One region of the Streptomyces sp. NPDC031445 genome, then DNA from elsewhere that is predicted to be linked to it. Evidence: riboswitches for the same ligand, from Rfam matches in the RefSeq annotation. Region 1 holds a riboswitch; each other region holds the start of a gene.
The links. A riboswitch is a leader RNA that binds a small molecule or an ion and turns the genes downstream of it on or off. The one in region 1 is predicted to bind S-adenosylmethionine.
Positions count from the first base shown of each region.

Region 2: it holds a riboswitch for S-adenosylmethionine, as region 1 does, so the genes downstream of both, ACZ5DC_RS04760 (amino acid ABC transporter permease) here and thrC (threonine synthase) in region 1, are expected to answer to the same signal.
Region 3: it holds a riboswitch for S-adenosylmethionine, as region 1 does, so the genes downstream of both, ACZ5DC_RS23220 (aminotransferase class V-fold PLP-dependent enzyme) here and thrC (threonine synthase) in region 1, are expected to answer to the same signal.

Region 1 covers NZ_JBVIJO010000005.1:351,714-354,961, forward strand. Annotated here, with positions in the region: gene ACZ5DC_RS16705 (ubiquitin-like small modifier protein 1) at 1-62, opposite strand, end outside; gene thrC (threonine synthase) at 106-1,389, opposite strand; SAM riboswitch class I at 1,407-1,546, opposite strand; gene ACZ5DC_RS16715 (glucosyl-3-phosphoglycerate synthase) at 1,678-2,622, shown strand; gene ACZ5DC_RS16720 (alpha,alpha-trehalose-phosphate synthase (UDP-forming)) at 2,697-3,248, shown strand, end outside.
Region 2 covers NZ_JBVIJO010000001.1:1,122,416-1,125,663, forward strand. Annotated here, with positions in the region: gene ACZ5DC_RS04750 (putative leader peptide) at 127-249, shown strand; gene ACZ5DC_RS04755 (glutathione S-transferase C-terminal domain-containing protein) at 332-1,219, shown strand; SAM riboswitch class IV at 1,297-1,407, shown strand; gene ACZ5DC_RS04760 (amino acid ABC transporter permease) at 1,762-2,745, shown strand; gene ACZ5DC_RS04765 (amino acid ABC transporter ATP-binding protein) at 2,742-3,248, shown strand, end outside.
Region 3 covers NZ_JBVIJO010000008.1:409,558-412,805, reverse strand. Annotated here, with positions in the region: gene qcrB (cytochrome bc1 complex cytochrome b subunit) at 1-456, shown strand, start outside; gene trpD (anthranilate phosphoribosyltransferase) at 579-1,643, shown strand; SAM riboswitch class IV at 1,717-1,834, shown strand; gene ACZ5DC_RS23220 (aminotransferase class V-fold PLP-dependent enzyme) at 1,978-3,248, shown strand, end outside.

The DNA.
Region 1 (3,248 bases):
ACCTCGGCCTGCCCGCCGGTGTAGGTGCGCAGGATGGTAGGGATGCGAACGGTCACGCTCATGCGGTCGGACCTCCGGTCGGGTTCACGGGTACGGCGGGGCCTGTCATGCGAGGCCGGCCTCGCGGAAGGAGTCCAGGGTCGGGCGGATGGTGGCGGTGAGGCCGGTCCCGGCCACCGCGTCCAGGGTCTTCAGGCCGTCACCGGTGTTCAGGACGACCGTGGTCTTCGCCGGGTCCAGCACGCCCGCCTCCAGCAGCTTGCGGGTGACGCCGACCGTCACGCCGCCGGCGGTCTCCGCGAAGATGCCCTCGGTCCGCGCGAGCAGCTTGATCGCGTCCACGACCTGCTCGTCCGTCACGTCCTCCACGGCACCGCCGGTGCGGCGCGCGATGTCCAGGACGTACGGCCCGTCGGCCGGGTTGCCGATGGCCAGCGACTTGGCGATGGTGTTCGGCTTCTGGGGCCGTACGACGTCGTGGCCGGCCTTGAAGGCGGTGGAGACCGGGGAGCAGCCCTCGGCCTGGGCGCCGAAGATCTTGTACGGCCTGTCCTCGACCAGCCCCAGCTTGATCAGCTCCTGGAGCCCCTTGTCGATCTTCGTGAGCTGGGAGCCGGAGGCGATCGGGACCACGATCTGGTCCGGCAGCCGCCAGCCGAGCTGCTCGCAGATCTCGTACGCCAGGGTCTTGGAGCCCTCCGCGTAGTACGGCCGCAGGTTGACGTTGACGAAGCCCCAGCCCTCGCCGGCCGGGTCGCCGATCAGCTCGGAGCAGAAGCGGTTCACGTCGTCGTAGTTGCCCTCGATGCCGACGAGTTCTCCGCCGTAGACCGCGGCCATGACGATCTTGCCCTGCTCCAGGTCGTGCGGGATGAACACGCAGGAGCGCAAGCCGGCGCGGGCGGCGGCGGCGCCGACGGCGCCGGCCAGGTTGCCGGTCGAGGAGCAGGACAGGGTGGTGAAGCCGAAGGCGCGGGCGGCCTCCAGGGCCTGGGCCACGACCCGGTCCTTGAAGGAGTGGGTCGGGTTGCCGGAGTCGTCCTTGACGTACAGACCGCCGGTCACGCCCAGCTCGCGGGCCAGGTTGTCGGCCTGGACGAGCTTGGTCCAGCCCGGATTGATGTTCGGCTTGCCGGCGACGTCCGCCGGGACCGGCAGCAGGGGCGCGTAGCGCCAGATGTTCGCGGGGCCCGCCTCGATGCGGCGGCGCAGGTCCTCGGTGTCGTAGGCGGAGAAGTCGTAGGCGATCTCCAGCGGGCCGAAGCACTCCTCGCAGGCGAAGACCGGGCCGAGCGGCACCCGGTGGCCGCACTCGCGACAGCTCAGGGCCGCGGCGGGGCCGAGGTCGACGGTGGATTCGCTGGTGGTGGCAACTGTCTGCACAGCCATGGAGGCGAGGCCCTTTCTCCTCATCTTCCTCACGACGCACCTCGCCGTGAGACGGAATTGGCACCTTCCCTGGCCGTGAGCCTCGCGCGAACGAGTCCGGTCAGGGGGGTTGCCGGGGCTTCACCGGGCCGTGTCCCTCTGCCCCTCTGGATGAGCGGTATGCGGTTGTGGAACGCGCGCGACCCCCGACATGCGATGGTCACCGGCGTTGTTCAAGACTGTAACCGACGGCCGGGACAGTTGAGATAGTCGTCCGAACCGCGAGACACGAGTGAGGAGCCGCAGACTGTGCTGGAAGAAGTCGAGCGCTGGCTGACCACCCGGTCCTGGTCCGTGGCCGACCGGCCGCTGCACCAGATCCTCGCCGCCAAGCAGCGCACGGGCCAGACCGTCAGTGTCGTGCTGCCCGCGCTCAACGAGGAGGAGACCGTCGGCGACATCGTCGCGGTCATCCGCCGCGACCTCATGGAGCGGGTGCCGCTCGTCGACGAGCTGGTGGTCGTCGACTCGGGCTCCACCGACCGCACCTCCGAGGTCGCCGCGCGCGCCGGCGCCCGGGTCGTCCACCGCGACACCATCCTGCCGCGCCTCCCGGCCGTCCCCGGCAAGGGCGAGGTGCTGTGGCGCTCGCTGCTGGTGACCGGCGGGGACATCGTCTGCTTCGTCGACGCGGACCTCAGGGAGTTCTCCTCCGACTTCGTCTCCGGGATCGTCGGCCCGCTGCTCACCGACCCGGACGTCGACCTGGTCAAGGCGATGTACGACCGCCCGCTCGGCGGCAGTGCCGGGCAGGGCGGCCGGGTCACCGAGCTCATGGCCCGCCCGCTGCTGAACATGCACTGGCCCAGGCTGGCCGGGTTCGTGCAGCCGCTGGGCGGCGAGTACGCGGCCCGCCGCACCCTGCTGGAACAGCTGCCGTTCCCCGTCGGCTACGGCGTGGAGCTGGGCATGCTGGTGGACGCGCTGCACCTGGTGGGCCTGGACGCGCTGGCCCAGGTCGACGTGGGCGTGCGCAGGCACCGGCACCAGGACGGGCAGGCGCTCGGCCGGATGGCCGCCGCGATCTACCGCACCGCCCAGCTCCGGCTGGCCCGCGGCCATCTGATCCGGCCCGCGCTGACCCAGTTCGAGCGGGGGGAGGAGGGGTTCGAGCCGCGCACCTACTCGGTGGACACCGAGGAGCGGCCGCCCATGGCGGAGATCGCGGAGTACGCCGAGCGCAAGGTGGCGTGAACGGGCCGTACACGGTCCGTCCGCCGGGCGGGCCGTACGTTTGAGCGGTTGGGGGCCGGGCTAGGTTGAGGCGTATGGCTTCCACGCTCGATGCTGCTCAGAAGGCTCAGGTGCTGGTCGCGTCGAACCGCGGCCCGGTCTCCTATCAGGTGGGCGAGGACGGCTCGCTGCACGCCCGGCGGGGTGGCGGCGGGCTGGTCTCGGGACTGTCCGCCATCGGCTCCGACGCGGGCTCGGTGTGGGTGTGCGCCGCGCTGGGCGACGGCGACCGGGCGGCCGTCCGGCGCGCGGCCGGCGGGCTGCTGCCGGCCGAGGAGACCGGCGGGCAGCGTGTGCGGATGCTCGACATCGACGCGGCCGTGCACGCCGAGGCGTACAACGGCATCGCCAACTCGGTGCTCTGGTTCGTCCACCACATGCTGTACCAGACCCCGCTGGAGCCGGTCTTCGACGCCGGTTTCCGGCGGCAGTGGGCGTCGTACGAGGCCTACAACCGGGCGTTCGCCGAGGCGCTGGCCGAGGAGGCGGCCGAGGGCGCGGCCGTGCTGATCCAGGACTACCACCTGGCCCTGGCCCCGCGGATGCTCCGCCAGCTCCGGCCCGACCTGCGCATCGGCCACTTCTCG
Region 2 (3,248 bases), on a different contig from region 1:
ACATGTTTCTCTCGCTGAGGAGTACCCGGCGCCGACTGCGATCCTCAGGCGTGGACGCCCCCTTGACGCCGTACGGAGCCCGATCGACACTCCAGGTAGGGAATCCTAGTGAACAGGTAGGAAATCATGGCGCGCGGCGAAACGGGCACGGGCCGGACCGGCCGCACGCCGTTGCGCGCACCCCTGCTCACCTCCCGCCGCCACATCGACCTGCAGCGCGTCTGCAGCGCGATCCGCCGTCACCGCTGAGCCGGGCCGCCCCTCCGCCCCCGCCGACCGCTCATGCCCGCGCCGGCGCGCCCCTCCGCACACCCACCACCCGGGGAGACGCATGTCCATCACTCCGCTCGCCGCCGTCCCGTCCACCCGTGGTACCGCGCCCCTCTTCCGGGGCCGGATCGGCCGGGACGCGCGCAGCGGCCACTACGCCGTGCCGCACCGCTACCGGCTCCACCTGTCGACCGCCTGCCCCGACGGGCTGCGCCTCGCCGTCGGCCACAGCCTGCTCGGCCTGGACGCCCGCTGTCCCGTCACCCTCCTGCCCGCCGTCCCGGACTGTCCCGGCGGCGGCCACGCGGCGCTCCGCCCGCTCTACGAGGCGAGCGCCCACCACTACACCGGCCCGGCGCTCGCGCCCGTGCTCAGCGACGACTGGTCCGGACGCATCGTCAGCACCCACACCCCCGACATCCTGCGCGACCTGGACCGGTTCCGGCCGAACGGCGACGGCCGGCTGTACCCCCGGGGCCTGGAGTCCGTGATCGAGGCCGTCGAACGGATGTGCGCCGAGGGCATCGAGGAGGCCGCGCAGCGCGCCGGACGCGCCGGGGCAGGCCCCGCCGAGCGGGCCGCCGCCCTCGACGTGCTGCTGGACACCCTGGGCCGCCTGGAGCGGCGGCTGAGCGGCGAGGAGTACCTGGCCGACGACCGGATCACCGCCGCCGACATCGAGCTGTGGGTCACCCTCGTGCAACTCGACACCGTCCACCGCTGCCACCTCGACGCCTCCGCCGTGCAGCGCATCGCCGACCACCGGGCCCTGTGGGCCTACGCCCGCCGTCTGGCCGCCCGCCCCGCCTTCGGCCGTCACCTCGACCTGGACGGCATCGCCCGCCGCCACCACGGCCGCTGCCAGGGCCTGGAGGCCGCCGGAGCCGCTGTCCAGATCCTGGACTGGGCAGGCCACGCCGCGGACACCCCGGACTCTTCCCGCAGGTGAGAGCGGGCCGCCGATGTCCAGTTGGCGGACGTCCGTTGACATTCGAACGGGCAACTGCCTTACTTACCGCTCAGAACGGTCATGAGCGTCAGCGCCAAGCCCTGGCTCGCTGACCGGCAACCCTCGCACCGCGGTGGGGTGCCCCAGGTGACGACCGGACCGGATGACGTTTTCGGTAAGCGCGAGGCCCCACGGGGCCGGAACAGTGACAGGTGACGCCATGTACGCAGCTCCCAGGACGGCGGCGAGCCGCCCCCAGGGCTGCGTACCGTCGTACGCCGGTCTCCTCGTCGCCGACCGCGCCGTCGATCTGCTCCGCGTGAACAGCGCACTGTGTACCGCGCCGGGCTCTGCCCGCTGTCAGGGCTGACGTCTGCCTCCCAGCCCCCGCGTTCCCACCGCACACCGTCCGTCCGGTGTGCCGTTGTCCGCCCAGCCCCCGGTTCCGCGCCCGTCCGTGCGCCGCCTCGCGCCGCAGTGCCGTCGTGGCCCACCGCCGCTCCCGCGCGGCCCCGGGGTGACCGACTCCGCCGGAGCCCGCCATGAGTGAACCCCCAGGCGCCGCCGTCTCCCTAGCCGAGGCGCCGGCCACCGCCGACACACCGTCAGGAACCCTGTCGCCGCAGCGGATACAGCCGCTGCGCCGGCCCGGCCGGTGGATCGTCACCGCCGCCGTCCTCGTGCTCGTCGCGCAGATCCTGCACGGACTGGTCACGAACCCCTTCTACCAGTGGGACCGCTTCCGCTACTGGTTCCTGCGCCCCACCGTCCTCGACGGCCTCCTCGTCACCCTCGAAGTCGCCGCGCTCAGCGCCGTCCTGGGGCTCCTCGGCGGCATCCTGCTGGCGCTCGCCCGGCTCTCCGGGAGCCCGGTGCTGCGCGCGGTCAGCTGGACCTACACCTGGCTGTTCCGCTCCGTGCCGCTCATCGTCGTACTGATCTTCCTGTACAACTTCAGTGCCCTGTACAGGACGTTGAGCCTCGGGGTGCCGTTCGGACCCGCCTTCGTCACCTTCGACGAGTCCCGGCTGGCCACCGACATGACGATCGCCGTCATCGGCCTCAGCCTCAACGAGGCGGCGTACGCGGCGGAGGTGGTCCGCGGCGGCATCCTCTCCGTCGACCAGGGCCAGCACGAGGCCGCCGCCGCCCTGGGCCTGCCCAAGGGCTACCAGTTCCGCCGGATCGTCTTCCCGCAGGCCCTCAGGTCCATCACCCCGAACTACGTCAACCAGCTGATCGGCCTCATCAAGAGCACGTCCCTGGTCTTCTACGTGTCGCTGCTCGACCTGTTCGGCGCGGTGCAGTCGATGGGCAGCACCTACCCCGGTGACGTGGTGCCGCTGCTGCTGGTCGCCACCGTCTGGTACCTGATCCTCACCAGCGCCGTGTCCGTCGTCCAGTTCTACGTCGAGCGGTACTACGCCCGGGGCGCCACCCGCACCCTGCCGCCGACCCCCTTGCAGAAGGCCCGGGCCGGCCTCGCCGGCCTGCGGGCCCGGTTGAGCCGGGAGGCCGCCGTATGACCATCGCCGAGACCCTGCCGAAGGCCGCCCCCGCCGCGCTCGAAGTACACGGCGTCCACAAGTGGTACGGCACCCACCGCGTCCTCGACGGCATCGACCTGACCGTCCGCCCCGGCGAGGTCACGGTGATCATCGGGCCGTCCGGCTCCGGCAAGTCCACGCTGCTCAGGGTCGTCAACCACCTGGAGAAGCCCGAGATCGGCCACGTCAGCGTGGGCGGCGAGCTGATCGGGGTGAAGCGGCACGGGGACCGGCTCAAGGAACTGAGCGAGCGCGCCATCCTCGCCCAGCGCGGCCGGATCGGCTTCGTCTTCCAGAACTTCAACCTCTTCCCGCACCTGACCGTCCTGGACAACGTCGCGACGGCCCCCGCCGCCACCGGCCGGCTGTCCAGGGCGGCGGCCCAGGAGCTCGCCCGGGAACTGCTCGAACGCGTCGGTCTCGGCGACAAGGCCGGCGCCTACCCGCGGCAGCTGTCCGGCGGACAGCAGCAGCGCGTCGCC
Region 3 (3,248 bases), on a different contig from region 1:
GTGATGCTGATCGGTGGTGGCAACGACATCTTCGCCACCCACTTCCACCTGTCGATCAACGCGGTCACCTGGTTCGTCCGGATCTCCTACTTCGTGGCTCCGGTCATCGCGTTCATCGTCACCAAGCGGATCTGCCTGGGCCTCCAGCGCCGCGACCGCGACAAGGTGCTGCACGGCCGCGAGACCGGCATCATCAAGCGGCTGCCGCACGGTGAGTTCATCGAGGTGCACGAGCCGCTGAGCCAGGAGCAGCTGCACACGCTCACCTCGCACCAGCAGTACCAGCCGGCCGAGATCGGCCCGACGGTCGACGAGAACGGGGTCGAGCGCAAGGTCCCGGCCGCGACGAAGCTGCGGGCGAAGCTGTCCAACGCCTACTTCGGCGAGGACAACCAGATCCCGAAGCCGACCGTCGAGGAGTACAAGGAGATCACGAGCGGCCACGGCCACCACTGATCCCCGCGTCGCCACGCCACGACGAAGGGCCCCGTCCGGGTTGCGGACGGGGCCCTTCAGCGTGCCGTCCGGCTGGATAGGGTGGGGTACGACGTAGCAGGAACCTGTCCGAGGAGCGGCTGATGAGCGCTGTGACCCCCGCTGGAGGCGACACTGCGGCGGGCCGCTCCTGGCCCGCCCTGCTGAACGGTCTGCTGGACGGCCGGGACCTGTCCGCCGACGACACCGCCTGGGCGATGGACCTGATCATGCGCGGGGAGGCGACCGACGCGCAGATCGCCGGGTTCATGGTGGCGCTGCGGGCCAAGGGCGAGACGGTGCCGGAGATCACCGGACTGGTGCGGACGATGTACGCGCACGCGAACGTCATCGAGGTGCCCGGCCCGGCCGTCGACATCGTCGGCACCGGCGGCGACGGCGCCAAGACGGTGAACATCTCCACCATGTCCTCGATCGTCGTCGCGGGCACCGGGGCGAAGGTCGTCAAGCACGGCAACCGCGCCGCGTCCTCCGCCTCCGGCTCCTCCGACGTCCTGGAGAAGCTGGGCATCAACCTCAACCTGACCCCGCAGCGGGTGGCCGAGGTGGCCGAGGAGGCCGGCATCACCATCTGCTTCGCGGTGCGGTTCCACCCGTCCCTGCGTCATGTCGCCGCGGCCCGCGGCCAGTTGGGCATCCGGACGACCTTCAACGTGCTGGGTCCGCTGACCAACCCCGCCCAGGTGCGGTCGCAGGCCGTCGGCGTCGCCGACCCCCGCATGGCGCCGATCGTCGCCGGTGTCCTCGCCGAGCGCGGCAACTCCGCGCTGGTCTTCCGGGGCGACGACGGCCTGGACGAGCTGACCGTCACCGCTGCCTCCCGGGTGTGGGTGGTCCGGGACGGCAAGGTCACGGAGGAGGTCTTCGACCCGCGCGACGTCGGCATCGACCTCGTCCCGCTGGACGCCCTGCGCGGCGCCGACGCCTCCTACAACGCCGAGGTCGCCCGCCGGCTGCTGGACGGCGAGCGGGGGGCCGTACGGGACGCCGTCCTGCTGAACTCGGCGGCCGCGCTGGTGGCCCTGGAGCCGACGGACGCGCCGCTCACCGAGCAGATCCGCGCGGGCATGGCGCGGGCCGCGGAGTCCATCGACTCGGGCGCGGCCAAGCGCGCCCTGGAGCGCTGGGTGGCCGTCAGCAACGCCTGACGCCTCCGTGCGTCGTCCCGCGATCCGGACACGGGTTGCGGGACGACGATCACTTCAGTACGTTCCTGTACCAGGTCATGAGTGACAGTCATGAGGCCCCGGCCGACTGTCCGGCAACCCTCCGTCCGTGGCGGGGTGCCCCGGGTGAAGACCAGGTCGTACGGCAGCAAGGCCTACGGCAAGCGCGGACCCCTCACACACCAGGGGTCCTGGTCGTTCGAGGGAGCCTTCCGTGAGCAAGCGAATGCGTTAGGGCCGCAGAGCCCCGCCTCCGCACACCCTTTTGCAGCCCTTTTCTGCATCTCCTCCGCATTCCTCTCACGGGAGTTCCGCCATGTCTGTCTCCACCGCTGCCGTCGACCAGTCCGTTTGCACCCCTCTGCCCGTTCTCGGGCGGGATGTCACCGTCCCGCTGGTCACCGGCGGCGAGGTCAGCTACGCCGCCCTGGACTACGCGGCCAGCGCCCCCGCCCTCCAGCGCGTCTGGGACGACGTCGCCGCGTACGCCCCGTACTACGGCAGCGTCCACCGCGGTGCCGGCTACCTCTCCCAGCTCTCCACCGACCTGTTCGAGAACGCCCGCAGGACGGTCGCCGACTTCCTCGGCTGCCGCCCGGCCGACCAGGTGGTCTTCACCCGTTCGACCACCGACTCCCTCAACCTGCTGGCCCGTGCGGTCCCGGCCGACTGCCAGGTCTTCGTCTTCGAGACCGAGCACCACGCCTCGCTGCTGCCCTGGCAGGACGCGCGGGTCACCTACCTCGACGCCCCGCGCACCCCGCGGCAGGCCGTGGAGACCCTGGAGCGGGCCCTGGCCGGCCGGGACCCCCACGGCCCGGCCCTGGTCTGCGTCACCGGCGCCTCCAACGTCACCGGCGAGCTGTGGCCGGTGCGTGAACTGGCCGCCGCCGCGCACGCTCACGGCGCCCGCATCGTCCTGGACGCCGCGCAACTGGCCCCTCACCACCCGGTGGACTTTCGCGAGCTGGACGTCGACTGGGTCGCCTTCTCCGGCCACAAGCTGTACGCCCCCTTCGGCTCCGGCGTCCTGGCCGGCCGCGTCGACTGGCTCCAGGCGGCCGAGCCGTACCTCGCGGGCGGCGGCGCCAGCCGCAAGGTCACCCGGCGCGAGGACGGCGGCGTGGCCGTCGAGTGGCACGAGAGCGCGGCCCGCCACGAGGCCGGCTCCCCGAACGTCATCGGCGCCTACGCCATCGCCTCCGCCTGCAAGGCCCTCACCGAGGCCGGCTGGGACACCCTCGTCGCCCGCGAACAGCACCTGATCGCCAAGGTCCGCGAGGGCCTGGCCGAGGTGCCCGGGGTGCGCGTGCTGTCCCTCTTCGGCGACGACGCCCCGCGCGTCGGCGTGATCTCCTTCGTCGTCGAGGGCTGGAACAGCTCGCACTTCGCCGCCGCGCTCTCCGCCGAGTACGGCATCGGCGTCCGCGACGGCCTCTTCTGCGCCCACCCCCTGGTCCGCACCCTGCTCGGCAGCGACCCGCAGACCCAGGGCGAGTGCGGCGCCCCCGAGGCGGCCCCGGGCGAGAAGTCCCTCAACGCCATCCGCGTCAGCTTCGGCGCGGGCACGCCGGACGAGCACGTGGA